One region of the Mechercharimyces sp. CAU 1602 genome, then DNA from elsewhere that is predicted to be linked to it. Evidence: predicted binding sites of a transcription regulator. Region 1 holds the regulator's gene; the other holds the start of a gene.
What was found. Region 1 encodes CtsR, which represses protease genes until heat stress. Its sites were predicted from a motif close to ATGGTCAATAAAGGTCAAACA; they were not measured.
Positions count from the first base shown of each region.

Region 2: a site for CtsR is predicted at 3,992-4,012, ahead of clpP (ATP-dependent Clp endopeptidase proteolytic subunit ClpP). Genes of this name have one in related genera too.

Region 1 is NZ_JANTPT010000003.1:117,363-125,560, reverse strand. It holds gene NXZ84_RS13150 (ATP-dependent Clp protease ATP-binding subunit) at 1-217, opposite strand, end outside; gene mcsB (protein-arginine kinase McsB) at 276-1,346, opposite strand; gene mcsA (protein-arginine kinase activator protein McsA) at 1,361-1,882, opposite strand; gene NXZ84_RS13135 (CtsR family transcriptional regulator) at 1,887-2,357, opposite strand; gene NXZ84_RS13130 (MgtC/SapB family protein) at 2,484-3,173, opposite strand; gene NXZ84_RS13125 (HAD family hydrolase) at 3,233-3,907, opposite strand; gene NXZ84_RS13120 (hypothetical protein) at 4,138-5,127, opposite strand; gene NXZ84_RS13115 (hypothetical protein) at 5,379-5,696, shown strand; gene NXZ84_RS13110 (hypothetical protein) at 5,840-6,034, shown strand; gene NXZ84_RS13105 (ABC transporter ATP-binding protein) at 6,180-7,064, shown strand; gene NXZ84_RS13100 (ABC transporter permease) at 7,051-7,872, shown strand; gene NXZ84_RS13095 (GNAT family N-acetyltransferase) at 7,963-8,198, opposite strand, start outside.
Region 2 is NZ_JANTPT010000002.1:114,117-122,314, forward strand. It holds gene gap (type I glyceraldehyde-3-phosphate dehydrogenase) at 31-1,041, opposite strand; gene NXZ84_RS11640 (sugar-binding transcriptional regulator) at 1,055-2,098, opposite strand; gene rpoN (RNA polymerase factor sigma-54) at 2,211-3,572, opposite strand; tRNA gene NXZ84_RS11650 (tRNA-Arg) at 3,829-3,903, shown strand; gene clpP (ATP-dependent Clp endopeptidase proteolytic subunit ClpP) at 4,066-4,659, shown strand; gene NXZ84_RS11660 (monovalent cation:proton antiporter family protein) at 4,714-6,546, opposite strand; gene NXZ84_RS11665 (HPr family phosphocarrier protein) at 6,870-7,133, opposite strand; gene whiA (DNA-binding protein WhiA) at 7,168-8,118, opposite strand; gene NXZ84_RS11675 (gluconeogenesis factor YvcK family protein) at 8,157-8,198, opposite strand, start outside.

The DNA of each region.
Region 1 (8,198 bases):
CTTGTCCTCGACCGATGAGCGATTCCACTTCATTCTGGATCTTCTCCAAGCCTAGTCCTAAGTTAACAATCGCTTTTGCAGCAATTCCTTCTCCCTCACGAACTAAACCTAATAGAATATGCTCGGTGCCAATATTACTATGTCCCAGACGCGCCGCTTCTTCTTGTGCAAGTGCCAATACTTTTTGTGCACGTTCGGTAAACCGACCAAACATCATGGAGTAACACCTCACTATTTATATTTGTCTACTACTTTTGTCACTTTAAGATCACGCGCTACGCCTGCGCAATAGATAAACGTTCACGTATAATCATCGCGCGACGCACATCTCGTTCCTCTGGATCGAGTGCTTCCCCAGCGTGTTGTTGCAAAAAACCTGGCTGCGTCATTACCATCAGTTCATTCATTATTGTTCCCTGCAAATGAGAGATTAAACCGAGATCGATACCAAGGCGTATATCAGATAAGCGCTGCATCGCCTCTTTCGAATCCATCACTCTAGCATGCTGCAACAAACCATAGGAACGATAGACACGATCCTCTAGCTGGATTGCGCGAGCTTCTAACAAACGTTTGCGCGCCCGTTGCTCCTGCTCGATCATCTGATTGACGACCCCTTGTAGCTTCTCGATAATCTCTGCTTCGGTATGCCCTAGAGTAACCTGGTTAGATACTTGATATAAATTTCCTAACGCCTCGCTACCCTCTCCATATATTCCCCTTACCGCTAGCCCCACCTGATTTGCTGCTTGCAATAACCGAGGAAGTTGTTGCGTTAACGCTAGAGCTGGTAAGTGCAGCATCACCGAAATACGGACACCTGTGCCCACATTCGTCGGACAACTCGTCAAATATCCACTCTTCTCATGAAAAGCGTACGTAACCCGTTTTTCGAACCAGTTATCAATTCGATCAGCTATTTCCCACGCTTGATCCAATTGAAAACCTGGGAATAAGCACTGAATACGTAAGTGATCTTCTTCATTCACCATCATGCTTACCGACTCATCCCCGCTCAACACAACGCCACCATGTGAGGACTCCTCCGCAAGGTGAGGACTGATAAGGTGTTTCTCAACCAGTACCCTCTTCTCCAACTCGCTTAGTTGTTCCATGCGAATCACTTCCGGATGATCAAAAGGAGCATCCTCTTCCGCTTCCTTAATCGTCTGCTCTATATGAGAGAGTACCTCTTCTGCTTGTTCTCCAGTTGCGAGTAGAGGGAATGGATAATCTTGCAAGTTACGGGCAATTCGAACGCGACTGGAGATCACGATATCGGATTTTGGCCCTTTTCCACGCATCCATTCGCTTACTGCTTCATCGACAAACCGTTGAAAAGACATACTACTCCCTCCTTCTACTCATCTAGTTGCTGTTGTAATGTCCGTATCTGATCCCTGATCTGTGCAGCTTTTTCAAAAGCTTCACCGCGTACCGCCTCTTCCATTTCTCGCTTCAACTGTTCCATCTGCCGCCTTACTTTCAACTTTCCTCCTGCGCGCTCTGGTACTTTTCCGCGATGAGTGGTATGACCGTGTATGCGACGGAACACAGATGGCAACATCTCACCAAACGTTTCGTAACAATGGCTACAACCAAAACGACCAATCTTACTAAACTGGCGATACGTTAAGCCACACGTTGGGCAACGTAGAGTGGTTTCACTTTTGATGACACCTGCTTGCTCACTCGTACCCAAATCTAAATTTAATAAACCAGACATTAAGTTATGGATAGAAAAACCTGATTCCAGCCCAGGAATCTGCTCCCCTCGTTCTTCTGCACACACTTCACACAGATGTGTCTCTGTTTTTTCACCATTGATAATCTTGGTATAGTGAAGGGTAGCAGGTCGCATTCCGCACTGTTTACACTGCATGATCTTACTCTCCTTTCCCGGAAAACAAGGTAGCTACCATCGCTCTCAGCATACGTGCACGAATCTGGTCTCGTACTGGAATCGGAAGCTCCAGCACATGCCGGGATATCATATTCTTCATCAAGAGGGCTTCACGTTCCTTCATCAGTCCCTCCTGCACCATACGCTCAATCACACCCACCCCTTTTGCTTGATTACAACTGGGACCGATGTGGCGCATCAAAATATCAAACAAGGCTTGATCAGAAGAAGTTTTCGCTTTACAAATGCGAATGTAACCACCGCCACCTCGTTTGCTCTCTACCAAGTATCCCTTTTCTACCGTAAATCGTGTGGAAATCACGTAATTAATCTGTGAGGGAACGCATTGAAACAACTCAGCTACCTCACTTCGTTTGATTTCGATGGTTCCTTCCTTGCTCGCACCCATTATTTCAAGGAGGTGGCGTTCAATGATGTCTGAGATACTCGACATGTCACACCCTCCAATTGACTTTGACTATCTTTGACCTTTAAACTTATTATACTCCTCTTTCTCCAAAAAGCAAGAGGAGCACGGACTTTTTTTACATTTTTCCGCACTCCCCCCTATTTCATTCACTCATTCTGAATATACCCGCACCACACCTTCTACCATGCGAATCTCTTCCATCAAGTCGATCACATGATGTTCTCCTTCAGTCAGACGCATCGTAAACGTTACATCAATCGTCCCACGCTGCGTCTCTTCAGCTACTTTTACTTTCCGGACGTTTACATTCATCTCTTCTAAAAAAGATGACATCTCCTTAAGCACTCCCGGACGATTAGTCACTCGAATGCGCAAGATGTGAAGTCGCTGCTCGCGTATCCATAATGCCTCCGCTTTATTTAAAAACTCAAGACTAACCAGCGCGAGCGTCGTCGTAATTATGGCGCCCCACAAAAACCCTGCACCAATCGCTAATCCAATCCCCGCCACAACCCACAGAGAGGCTGCTGTCGTAAGTCCGGTCACCGTAACACCATGGCGCATAATCGTGCCCGCACCCAGAAAACCAATTCCGCTTACTACTTGGGCCGCAATACGAGCAGGATCAAACTGCACTTCGGGTTCATTTACAAAATCACTGAAGCCATAGATAGATAAAAGCATAATTAAAGCAGCCCCGAGACTAACGAGTATATGCGTTCGCAAACCGGCTGGATGATTATTATGTTCTCGTTGCCATCCGATCGCTCCACCAAGAACCACTGCTAACACCAAGCGCCATATCATCTCCATCGTGGTAATCGTCCAAATTGCACTCAAAATTCTCTCCTCCTTTTCTTTAGTTTCGTCTATCCAAACTTACGATCAATCTGCTCTTCTCACTCCGGCAAGAGCGACAGGATCGAATGAAATGAAGGAATAATATAGTCAGCATCCGCCAACTCCGCTTCGTCGCCAAAGTAAGGAAAGCCCTCATAGTTACAGCCAATCACAGTCTGCTGATTTGCCCTCCCTGCTTCCACATCGGAATAGCGATCACCCACCATGTATCCCCCACTGACACCATTAGCTACACACAAGCGATGAACGAGTTCCGCTTTATTAGCTACATCACTATCTCCACCCGTATAAATTCCTTGAAATAATGGAGAGAGTTCATAATAACGCACGATCCCTTCCACATACGGCTTAATTCCATTGCTGGCAATAAAGAGCGGCCACTTCTTTTCCACCAAGGTGGCAAGTGTCTCTTTCACACCTGGATACAAAGCCCCCGCTCCCGCTTCCAGTAAGGCTAATTCTTCTTCCAGCAGCCACTGATCTGCCACTTTTCGTAGCAATTCATCCGTATGTGGTAACAGTTCATCCCATATCTGATCGATCGTCATCCCAAAAACAGATTCAATTTGACGATCTGAAATCTCTATTTCCCCCAACATTCCCGCTTCCTGCAAACGTGTGAACATATTTCGAAAGGCAGGGATAGCTATGGTTTCTGTCTGAAATAAGGTTCCATCCATATCAAAAATAATAGCTGGCTTCACTATGTTCATGTTGATCTACACTCTCCCACTTCATTGGTAAGTTTATGCAGCAATAAGAAAAAACTATTTTCTTTTCGCTCAACTTTTTCTCTACCCGACCATTCTGCTCAATTTCACCTATGAGTATATGGTTATCCACAGAAGTTATCCACAGATTTTGTGGACAACTATATAAAAACCGCCGGAGACCTGCCCCCGACGGAAACGCATGATAACATGCCTGTTAATTGATCCTCTGTTTAGGAGTGTTGCACAATAATATCGTGAACTTCTTGCGGATTATTCACCGACTCGATCAGATCGTTATTGACGTACACATCGAGAAGGAGTCCCTCCTTGCCGCCATCGCGTCCCACTACTTCAATCACCACATGATAGTCGTAGATTCCCCACCGCCAGCCATCTTCAAAGAAAGTAAAGGGATATACCATCCACTCGCCAACGGTTTGGTTATCTACTACTTGAATATAAGGGGGATCTTGATCATCTAATGCTTCAAAGTAACCCTTATTCACTTGCTGCCAACCATCTTCTGTCTTCGTCCAACGCTTCACATAATATTTACCCTCGATAAATGGCAGATCCTCTAATTCTTGTGGAGTGAAGAAGTCGGCAGGGAAACAACGCAATACACCCAACTCTGGATCTTCGATCAGAAGAGCATCCTCACCCTCTGCTAATCCACGACGACGCACCTTATCTAACTCGTCCTGCTTACATGCCTCTTCTAACGCCGAGAGAACAAAGTTATTAAATGAAATCTTTTTCTCTGACATCACACGTTGAATTCTCTTTTTCAGTTCAGGGGGAAGCTCCTCCACAACAAACTGACGATTCTGCTTCATCCGCTTATCCCGCCAGAGACGCTCTGCTTCAAACTCCTTGATACGCTGTGATAGATGAGGACGTGGATTTCGTTTAGGCTTCTCTATCTCGGGCTCAGGACGCACACTTTGATGTTCCTTTGTCTTTACCCCATCAGAGAAAGATTGAAACGCAGGTACTGCAGCTGCTTTTACTGGCTCTTCCAATCGCACCTCTTCCTCTACTTCTTCAATATGCAACCGATCCTCCCCTTCGGGCTGTGGAGTAAAGTTTAAACTGCCCACTCCCCTCTGATCACTTGCCACAAGCTCCTCTTCGGGCTCTTCTGTATTAAAGGTAATCTCTTCAGCGCCTTTTACTGTACTCTTACTCCAATCCTGCTCTTGACTGTCGTGTTGGCTCATTCATAATCCCTCGCAATCCTATCAATATCTTCATATGATCCATCCACAATTCATATTATTCTCTTTTACGTATCATATCACGAAAATCGAGATAAATGTAACACTCACCCACTCGCCCAGCTCCGCTCGTACCCCTATCCTTTTCAATTTAATTGAATAATTTTCAAAAAAGTTGTTGACTCTTCTTAATCCTCGTTGTATAGTGAGGAGGATTGATAAACATTCCAAAAAAGGAAAGGAGGTCGTTGACCATGATGAAACCTATACACACGTTCACCCCTGGACACATTGCTGTTGCACACAACGTCACCCTACAAGGGATTCGTCTGTCTACCGTAGCACCATGTAATGCTTTACAACCGTTCGGTCAGTCTGCAATTACACACCCTGTTTCCGCACAAGGAACTTCTGTGTCTAACTATGCACAATTGATCGTAACACGTAGAGCACGTGTGGCTGCCGTTGCCCATGACGCAATCACTCAAGGCATTCGTCTGTCTGCACTTGCAATCATCACCTTCGCACGAGGGATTCGTGTATCTCGTGGTCGACGACTTCGACGGGCTTGAATCGCGTTAAATTATAAACGCATTCACTTTCGCCACAGGTCGTTAACGCGACCTGTGGCTTTTTATGCCTGAATCAAGGTATACAAAGCCATGGGTCGCATCAGACCTGTGGCTTTTTGCTTACAACCAAGGAGGAATACAAGATGCAACATACCCATTATGAACTTGAACAACTGGTAAAAATGAAACAAGCGGAGCTAAAAGCTGAATTCTCATCTGCTAAAAAATGGCGCCCCTCTCTTTTTCACCGAATATCAGGGGTACTTAAGCAGGATCAGCAATCCACTACAGTATATGGATTGTCTTGGGGACCTTTTATCCTAGTTAAAAAACAGTAATTCTAACTAAAGTCAAACCATGTACAATGACGTGTAAATGAATCTCCCCTGGCGGTGTTCGCGTTCCATCCGCACGCCTGTCCGTATGGAACGTGCTTCCTGCTCAGGTGGAGAATTCACTACTCTCATACGAAAGGGTGATAATATGTCAGAAGCAATAAGTGTAAAAACACCTCCACCAGCGTCACTTCCTGTTCATCCTCCATTCTTAGAGGAACAGACGGCCATTCATTGTGAAAACGTTTGTAAACAATTTGTCGAATATGAAACAGGAACTCGATCGTGGCAAAACTTTTTTCGAGGAGAGCGCAAAGTGGTTAATGCAGTTGACCATGTCTCCTTCTCCATTCATCGAGGAGAAATTTTTGGCTTACTCGGGCAAAACGGCTCCGGTAAATCGACTTTGATTCGACTCATCTCTACTCTGCTTCATCCCGATGAGGGTCGCATTACTGTCTTCGGTAAAGACGTGATCAAGCAAGCCGCTGATATTCGTCCATTCATCAACCGCGTCTCAGTGGAAGCTTCCTTTTTTAAAAAGTTATCGGCAGTAGAAAACCTGCGTTACGCTGCTCGCTTATATGGACTCCCTGTAAAAGAAGGAGAAGAGAAAGCACTCGCCATCTTAGAACGACTCGGGATTCCAAAAAACAAGATTTACTCACCCTTGGAAACCCATTCGCGAGGAATGCAACAAAAAGCGGCGATTGCGCGTGCGCTGATGACCGCCCCCACTTTAGTGCTTCTAGATGAGCCTACGACGGGATTGGATCCTACCTCAAAGCGAGAAGTACAACGCTTCGTTCAAGAGGTGCGCTCCACTCACGATGCCACGATGCTTCTCACCACACATGACATGGAAGAAGCTGAACGACTATGTGATCGCATCGCTGTCATTGATCGCGGCGCCATTGTTGCCTTAGATACCCCCGCAGGCTTAAAAAAACAGATAGGAACAGACTCGCTGGAAGAAGTATTTTTTCAACTTACAGGAGTGAACTGGGAGGATATTCAATATGAAAGCAATTAGAGCTGTATTAGCTTTTTCCCCCATGTATGCCTTTGTCGAGCGTAGCTTCGGGTTAATCCGACGTTATTGGGCGTGGGAGATGGTCTTTCTTTTCTATACAGTGATCAATACGTTAACGATCGGACTCATTGGGCTTAGCGGCAATGTAAGTGCCGCAGACCAACAACAGTTTGTCCTGTATCTCGTCATCGGTGCACTGTTCTGGGGCTTTATGTCCGTTCTCTTTGAAGAAGTATCCAACTCGATTACATGGGAACGGTGGGAAGGAACGATCGAATATACATTTATGGCACCCGTGCACCGTATTACGCATCTATTTGGAATGTGCATGTTTGCCATTTTATATGGAATTTTTCGTACAGTTATCGTGCTCTTGGTAGTGGCGCTCTTTTTCGATCTCACGATCGATACTGCGTCACTGCTACGCTCCCTTGTCGTTCTTTTTCTAGGTAGCCCTGCCTTTATGGGACTAGGAATTATCGCTTCCGTGCTCCCCTTACTCTCGCCAGAAAAAGGAGCTCAAGGGACACATATCATCCAGGGGATCATTATGCTCGTGTCTGGGATATATTACCCAGTAGAAGTATTACCGGTATGGCTCCACCCGATCGCTTATGCCTCCCCCGGTACTTATGCCCTTGAAGGAGCAAGAGCTACCTTGCTAGAGGGCGCCACCCTCGTCGATATTATGCCTGCTCTCTTAAAGATGGTAGGTATCGGGGTCGTGCTTATCCCATTAGGACTTTGGATCTTCTCTATCGCCGAAAAACATGCGATGCGCACAGGCAAGTTAAAGCGGAATGGATAGGAAAGAAAACAACTTCACAAGCCAAAAAAGCTCTACTAGCGCCGGGAGAACCTCTCCGCGCGCCTAGTGGAGCTTTTTTATATACAGCGATCATCGCACCCACGCAAAGGAAGTGCGCTCTTCTACTTCAGCAACATCCCATTCGCCTCCACCCAACCACAGTGTCGCTTTTCCCGTCGGACCACGAAATAACTGAAAAGCTTGCAAACCGCAAGTAAAACACAACTTCAAACTAGCCGTATTGTCACAGGCAACCCTCGTATATACTTTCCCCAGATTTGCTAACGCCTCATCTAGTAACTTCTCTGCCACTCGCTGTTTGCGAT
Region 2 (8,198 bases), on a different contig from region 1:
TTTACAGAAGTGCTCTCCTTATTCTATTTCTTATAACCCTTGCTTGGCAATATAATCCGCTAGGTCGACCACTCTGCTGGAGTAGCCCCATTCATTATCATACCAAGATACCACTTTCACCATATTTCCCTCCATCGTCATCGTGGTTAAACCATCGACAATAGAAGAGTGTGCGTCGCCATAATAATCGCGTGACACTAATGGCTCATCGGAAAAAGCCAAGATCCCTTTTAACTTTCCTTCCGCAGCATGTTGCAGTGCGGCATTGATTTCCTCTACTGTTACCTCTTTATCCAATTCAGCCACAAAGTCGACGACAGAGACATTAGGTGTGGGAACACGCATGGCAAATCCATTTAACTTCCCGTTTAATTCAGGTAACACTTTTCCTACCGCTCTAGCAGCACCCGTCGTAGTAGGGATGATCGACATGCCTGCTGCCCGCGCACGGCGCATATCTTTATGGGGGAGGTCCAAAATTTGTTGATCATTGGTGTAGGAGTGGACCGTTGTCATTAGACCGCGACGAATTCCATACAATTCATGGAGCACTTTAGCAACTGGTGCCAAGCAGTTTGTCGTACACGAAGCGTTAGAAATGACATGGTGGCTATTAGGATCATATTGATCTTCATTCACACCCATCACTACAGTTAAATCTTCACCTTTTGCCGGTGCGGAGATAACTACTTTTTTCGCTCCTCCTTGTAAATGCTTAGCAGCCGCCTCACGCTCTGTAAATCGGCCCGTCGATTCGATCACAATCTCGACACCTTCTTCTCCCCATGGAAGTAGAGCAGGGTCACGTTCTGCAAACACTTTAATCGCAGTCCCGTTTACCATAATCGCGTTTTCACCAGCTTCAACGCTAGCATCTAAGCGACCATGTACAGAATCGTACTTTAATAGATGAGCCAGGCTCTCGGCATCCGTCAAATCATTAATCGCTACCACTTCAACATTGGGATGACCTAACATCGCCCGAAACACACTGCGTCCAATCCGACCAAACCCATTAATACCGATTTTTGTTTTAGTCATATCATTATCCTCCTCAGGAATGTTGTTTATGATGATCCACTATTAATCGTGCTGCCGCCTCGTCCGTGACAAGCATATCTGTTCCCATCGAAGCGCATATCGCTCCAATTGCAGCAGCTTTGCTATTACCACCAGCAACGGCAATCACGGTATCCATCCGTTGTAAATCTTCAATTTGCAAGCCAATCGTTCGACTGCGAAAAACGACTTTACCTGAAACATCTACATAGTAGCCGAATGCTTCCCCTACGGCACCAGCTAAAAGCAAAGCTTCCTTGTGGGCAGGAGTAAGGTTGCGTCTGGTTGCCATCGCTTCTGCCTCACCTACTCCATGAATCACCATATTGGCAGAACGAATCTTCTTTAATCCTTTTTCCACATGAGGCTCTTTTGCAATCACCTCGTACGCATCCTCACTCAACTGATCCGGTAAATGCATTAAGGAGTAATTTCCACCCGTGTGATTTGCCATGTGGGACACAATATAGTTTGCCTCTAATTCTACCGCTTCACCCAATCCGCCGCGGGCAGGAACAAACGTTAAGCTACGGAAAATGGAAGAAGGTGTCATGCGTTCTGCCACCGCAGCCACTGTACTACCGCCAGCAACAGCGACGACATCATGCTCTTTTGCAAAGCGCTGTACCAAATATGCGCCCGCCTGTCCCATCTCTTGCTTAGTCGTGTCCATCTCATCTGCATTTCCAGGCACAATTACCACATGTTTTAACCGTAGAGCAAAACGCAGCTGTTCTTCCAATTCGGAGCGACCGCTGATCACCTTCATCATCGGTTCCAACTCTGCAATTAAATTGTTACCTTTCTCAGCCAACACCATCCCACTCGTTTGCATATATAGTAAACCCAGATCACGGAGATATTCTACCTCTGCCCGAAGCGTCCGCTCCGTCATCCCCATCGCTTGCGCCAATCCCCGCCTTCCTAACGGTTGTTTCCAATGGATGTAGCGCAATATCTCGTACCGTAAATGCATCCGCTCCAGCAGATCCGGCATCAATTCCTGTTGCAAATGCAACAGCTCGCGTTCTCTACCCACATTCCACCACCTCCAAGGGACTTATAATGTCCCGTTATAAATATTATGTCCCGCAAGGTGTAAAAAAAGAAGGCAGATTGTATAATATGCTCTTACCTTCTATTCTACACCTTTAAACATAGCGTCGTCTATGGGTAGAAGCTGCAATTTTCATCTCCTCACGATATTTGGCTACTGTCCGGCGCGAGATGCGAATCCCACGCTCCATTAACACTTGAGATATTTTTTGATCGGAAAGCGGCTTTTCTTTATCTTCTTCCACAATCAACGTGTTAATCAACCTTTTTACTTGATACGTGGAAGTATTTTCACCCACATGCGTCGTCACTTTGGTCTGGAAGAAAAAACGAAAAGGAAAGATTCCATAAGGCGTTTGCATATACTTATGTTGGGTCGCTCGACTCACGGTCGATTCATGCAGTGAAAGTTCATCTGCCACTTGTTGTAAAGTGAGTGGCTTGATTAATCCTTTCCCATTTTCAAAGAAATCACGCTGCCTTCGCACGATGCAATCACTCACTCGATACATGGTTAAGCGACGTTGCTCCACATTTTTAATTAACCATTTGGCTGCTTGAAACCGTTTCTCTAAATAACGTGTCGCCTGAGCTGCTCCTTCTCCTTCATCCTTCCGATGCATCAGTTGATGATAATATGGACTCAGGCGCAGGCGTGGAATATAAGGATCATGTATAGAAACCTCATACGCTCCTTCCTGCCAATCCACTATAACATCCGGTAAAAGGTATCGTGCCGGCTCAGACACATAAACCGCGCCCGGTCTTGGATCCAACTTCAAAATTAGGTCTAGCGCTCGTTGCACACACAACAACTTAACAGAGAGTGCAGTCGCAATCTTTTTGAGTCGATGAGCCGCCAAATCATGTAGATGATCTTTTACAATGGCAAGTGCAACCTCCCTCGCTTCCTCACCCTTATTCTGGCGAAGAAGCTGCAACTCAAGACACTCCGCCAAGGATCGAGCACCCACGCCCGCCGGATCTAGTGATTGAACGATCGTTATGCAATTTTCATATTCATCTCGACTTAAATGAAAGCGCTTACATATTGCTTCATCTTCCACTTGTAAATATCCTTTTTCATCCAGATTACCCGCTAGATAGAGGCAGACCTTGTATTCATATGCAGTTAATGTTAATTCGCGCAACTGTGCTTCTAAAGCCACCATTAATGTGTCCCCAGCAGAGGAGAGGCGCTCAAGTACATGTTCCTTTTCATTTCCTATATGAACGGAGGCTGTTCCTCGTTCACTTTGTAACTTTGCCCACGCTTCCATTTCCCGTTCAGTAGGCGTTATCTGTTCTTCGGATTCCAGTAATGGGTTCTCTATGATTTTTTCTTGCAGAAAGGTGAGCAGCTCATATGCCGGTAATTGTAAAATATGAAGTGCCTGCCGCAACTGCGGTGTCATGGTTACGCTTAATTTCTGCTCTTGATTAAACCCAAACTCCATGGAGAGAGTCATCTTCAGATACTCACCTCCGCTTTTCGATTTCTTTATTATATGTGAGCGTTCTGCTAAAGGATGCCACTTTCTTTTCATATCTTTTATTTTATCATATGTATGGTATAGAGAGGGGCTAAGTTAAGGCTGTTCCTCTTTTTACAAGTAATAGTTCTCTTCTCATCCCAGTTTATCTTCCTTCCTCTTGCGTTCCACAATTCAATGCGATATAATGGTCTTTGTCGGTATTATTGTTACCGTTTATGCGCCTATAGCTCAGGGGATAGAGCACTGGTCTCCGGAACCAGGTGCCCAGGTTCGAATCCTGGTAGGCGCGCCAATAGAGTTATTGCAGAATACACTCTCACCTTCTAGGTGAGAGTGTATTTTTTCGTACTTGGGTATATATTGATAGGGCAGGCAAAAAACATTTGACCTTTGTTGACCTTTCGTATATGATTACACTAAGTTGTCAAATCACTTTAAGGAGGGAACTTACGTCATGAATCTAGTCCCTTATGTAGTAGAGCAAACCAATCGTGGTGAACGTTCCTATGATATTTACTCCCGTCTCTTAAAAGATCGCATTATTTTTCTCGGTAGTGAGGTTAATGATGCTGTTGCCAATACCATTGTGGCACAGCTTCTCTTTTTGAGTGCAGACGATCCTGAAAAAGATATTCACCTATACATCAACTCCCCCGGTGGCTCCATCACTGCCGGTTTCGCCATCTACGATACGATGAATTTGGTCAAATGTGATGTGCAAACCATCTGTGTTGGTATGGCCGCTTCCATGGGCGCATTCCTACTCTCTTCTGGAACCCCAGGAAAGCGTTATGCTCTTCCTAACAGTGAAGTCATGATCCACCAACCTCTAGGTGGTGCACGCGGACAAGCGACCGATATTGAAATTGGGGCTAAACGCATTCTCGCCATGCGCGATAAGATTAATAAGCTTCTAGCAGAACAAACCGGACAAAAGCTAGAGAAGATCGCAAAAGATACTGACCGCGACTTCTTCCTCGAAGCTGACGAAGCAAAGAAATACGGTTTGGTCGATGAAGTCATCGAACGGCCGCCAGCAGCAAAATAATTTGTTAAAAACAGAACCCCCTCTCTTCTACATAAGAAGAGAGGGGGTTCTGTTTTATTTTAACATCTCTCGCAATCGTTGCACATGTTCTGGTGTTCCACTAATAATTAGCCGATCCCCTAGCAACAAAAGTGTCTCACCATGAGGTAAAATCACTTCATCACCCCGGAAAACGCGTATAATGAGTGTATCACCTAAGAATGGCAAATCCCGTACGCGGCGTTCATGGAAACGCTCATTACATAAGGGTATTTCTTGCATATGAGATTCTTTATCCGATACCATTTTTATCATCGACGGATGTTCAATCAAGGAGAGCAACAAGGTCTTATTGGCTGAAAATGAGGAGAAGAGATGAATGGCCGACTCCTTCGGCAATTTCAGATTAGCCTTATCCTCCATCCGTGCAATGACTTGCTCTACCCCTTCTTTTTCTGCCCAACATGCCAAACGAACGTTTTTCTCATCATCATTGGTGAAGAAGACAACAATATCGCTATCTATCACTCCTTCAGCTTCCAATGATTCTTCATCAATCACAGGTAGCTGGACAATTGGATATGGACGTTCATTATCCGACTCCAAGTTGGACTTGTCGGAACCATATACCGTCACCTGATACTTATCATCAAATAGATCTTGAGCTAACGTAAGAGTAACCAGATTAATCCCTACTAACGACACTGTATGCCGCTGTTCCTTTTCCCGATCTGGCAAGATCTTTTGGAATAAGATAGGTGAGATCAAAGTCGTTAGCACCGCTGCTAACACTAATGCAGTATTCATCGTCTCATCAATAATTTTCATCTCAATTCCAATCGCTGCCGCCGCAATCACTAGACTAAGTTGCGAACTTAGCAATAGCCCAGCTCCAATCGATTGCTTCATGTTAAACCATCGACGGAATAAGAGGATCACCAACACACGCGAGAAATAAGCTGCAAAGAGGAGAATCGGGAGCATCAACAGTGCACTAGGCTCTTGTAACAGCCCTTTTAGATCGAGCTCCGCCCCCACCATCACAAAGAAGATGGGAATGAGAAATCCATAGCCAAACGCATTCAGCTGCTTTACAAACGGCTTGCTCGGATACATCAGAGACAGGATTACCCCAGCTAAGAAGGCACCTAAAATATTTTCTGCCCCTACTCCTTCTGATAAGGCTACAAAGAGCAATATCAGAGCAAACACACCCCGTGTGCTGATCGAAATTGTTTCTAATTTAATTTTTTCCACCAATTTAAAGGGCTTAAAGATTTGAATCATACGATAGACAACAAAGAATGCAACGAAGAGCAGTAATAACCATAGAGTGTTAAACACACTCTCTCCCGACCGTATTAAAGATATATGGATCGCTAACAACAGCATCGTAACGAAATCCGCGATCACAGCCGTCAATAAAATCGCTTGCCCATATGTAGTATCAAGAAAGCCTTTATCTTTCAATATAGGCAGTGCGATACTAACTGAGATGGTCGAGATGATCAGTGTCATAAAGAGGACATCATCGACAAACCCGAGAGCTTGAATTCCCCACGCCATGCCAAAAGAGAGAAATAAAATCGTAAAAAAGCTAACCACGCTAATAATAAGTGGATTACCCGCTTTTTTATCTTTCTTTTTGTTACTTTTTTGTATCAGGTCAAAATCGATCTCCAAGCCACTGAGAAACATCAGATAGATGATCCCCAAGGTAGAAAGTAGTTCAAGAAATTGATCTTCATGAATGACTTGAAACCCACTTTGCCCCAGAACGATCCCTGCTATAATTTCGGCAACCACCACAGGAATAAATTTTAATTTTAGTCGATGCAAGACAATCGGTATAAGAAATGCAACAATCACCACAACCATAAGTGATGTAACAGAATGGGTTCCCTCCATACTAAGCCTCCTGTGCCACTACATGTTCTGATGTATTTGTGTGCTCGTGTTCGCGTTCGCACACATCATGAATGACGGTCAAATTTTCTACTACAGATTACTTGTCGTTTATCACACAGAAAAGCTGTGGAAGGTGACAATTTACAAGAGCCTCAATCACTCTGTTAATAATATATCCAGAAGTATAAAGACTGTCCAGTAAATCGTAGGAAATGTTCCTCCATAGAGAAGAGACACTTCCTAAAAAGCACACACCTACAGGGATCTGCTCACAAAGATACGAAAAAGCCACCATGATATGGCAGCTGGAGAAAGGGACTTCACTATTTTAAGCTCTCCCGACTAATCAAATTCTCTAGACGGCGAACCGCTTCCTCTTCGTCTGTGCCATCTGCAATGATGGTCATCGCAGCCCCTTTGGCAACCGCCAAACTCATAATTCCCATGATGCTTTTTGCATTTACTTTCTTTCCGTCTTTCGAAACAAAAATTTCTGCCGCAAATTTATTAGCTTCTTGTACAAAGCGCGCCGCTGGACGAGCGTGTAACCCCGTATCTAAGCGAATCACTACTTCTTTTTCTGTCATCTTGCGCTCCCCCTTCCTGTCCCCATTTAATCATTTATGAAGTTTCATCCTCACCTGACATTTTACGAATCCGATGAGCCAATTCATTAATTTTGCGGAGACGATGATTGACGGCCGATTTACTTACTTCCCCAGGTAATAGTTGCCCTAATTCAGTTAGGCTTACATCAGGGTAGCGAATACGTGCTTCTGCTACTTCCCGCAATCGCTCCGGAAGTTCTTCTAGTCCCATCTCCGCTTCGATCAGTCTAATATTTTCCACCTGGCGCATACTAGCCTGAATCGTCTTGTTTAGATTAGCTGTTTCACAATTAACGAGGCGATTTACCGAGTTGCGCATATCTTTCATGATGCGAACATCTTCAAAATGAAGAAGTGATTGGTGCGCACCCATCAGGTTGAGGAGTTCACCTATTTTATCTGCTTCCTTTAAGTAAACCACATATCCTTTCTTACGCTCAATCAGTTTTGCATGCAGGTGATATTTTTGTAACAACTCGCACAGATGTTCAGCATGATCATGATAAGTTGAGATAATTTCTAAGTGATACGATCCACTATCAGGATTATTGACCGATCCTCCTGCTAAAAAAGCACCTCGAAGATAGGAGCGACGACAATACTCCTCTCCAATCAACTCCGAAGAGATACCTTCGATGCGATGAAGCCCGACTCTCATAATACATAAATGCTCTAAGATCGACTCTGTTTTGTCAAGCACACGTATAATATACACATTATTTTTCTTTAAACGCGCTTTTTTCCGCACCATTACTTCAGGTTGAACCGCATACAACAGTTTAAAGAGGCTGAAGATCCTGCGTGCAATCGAGGCATTTTCAGTATGAAGGTCCAGCACTGGACGCTTATCGTAGATAGAAAGCGAACCTACAATACGCACAATTGCTGAGAGTTCAGCACGTGCACTAGAGGGTTTTACATCGATGCGACTCAGTTCGTTTTTCATCCTACCCGTAAAGGACATCACTCATTCCTACTCTCTTCCATCCACCATATTAATTTTTAAGCTCGCACAATTCGTAAGAGATGTTGACTTAAACGCTG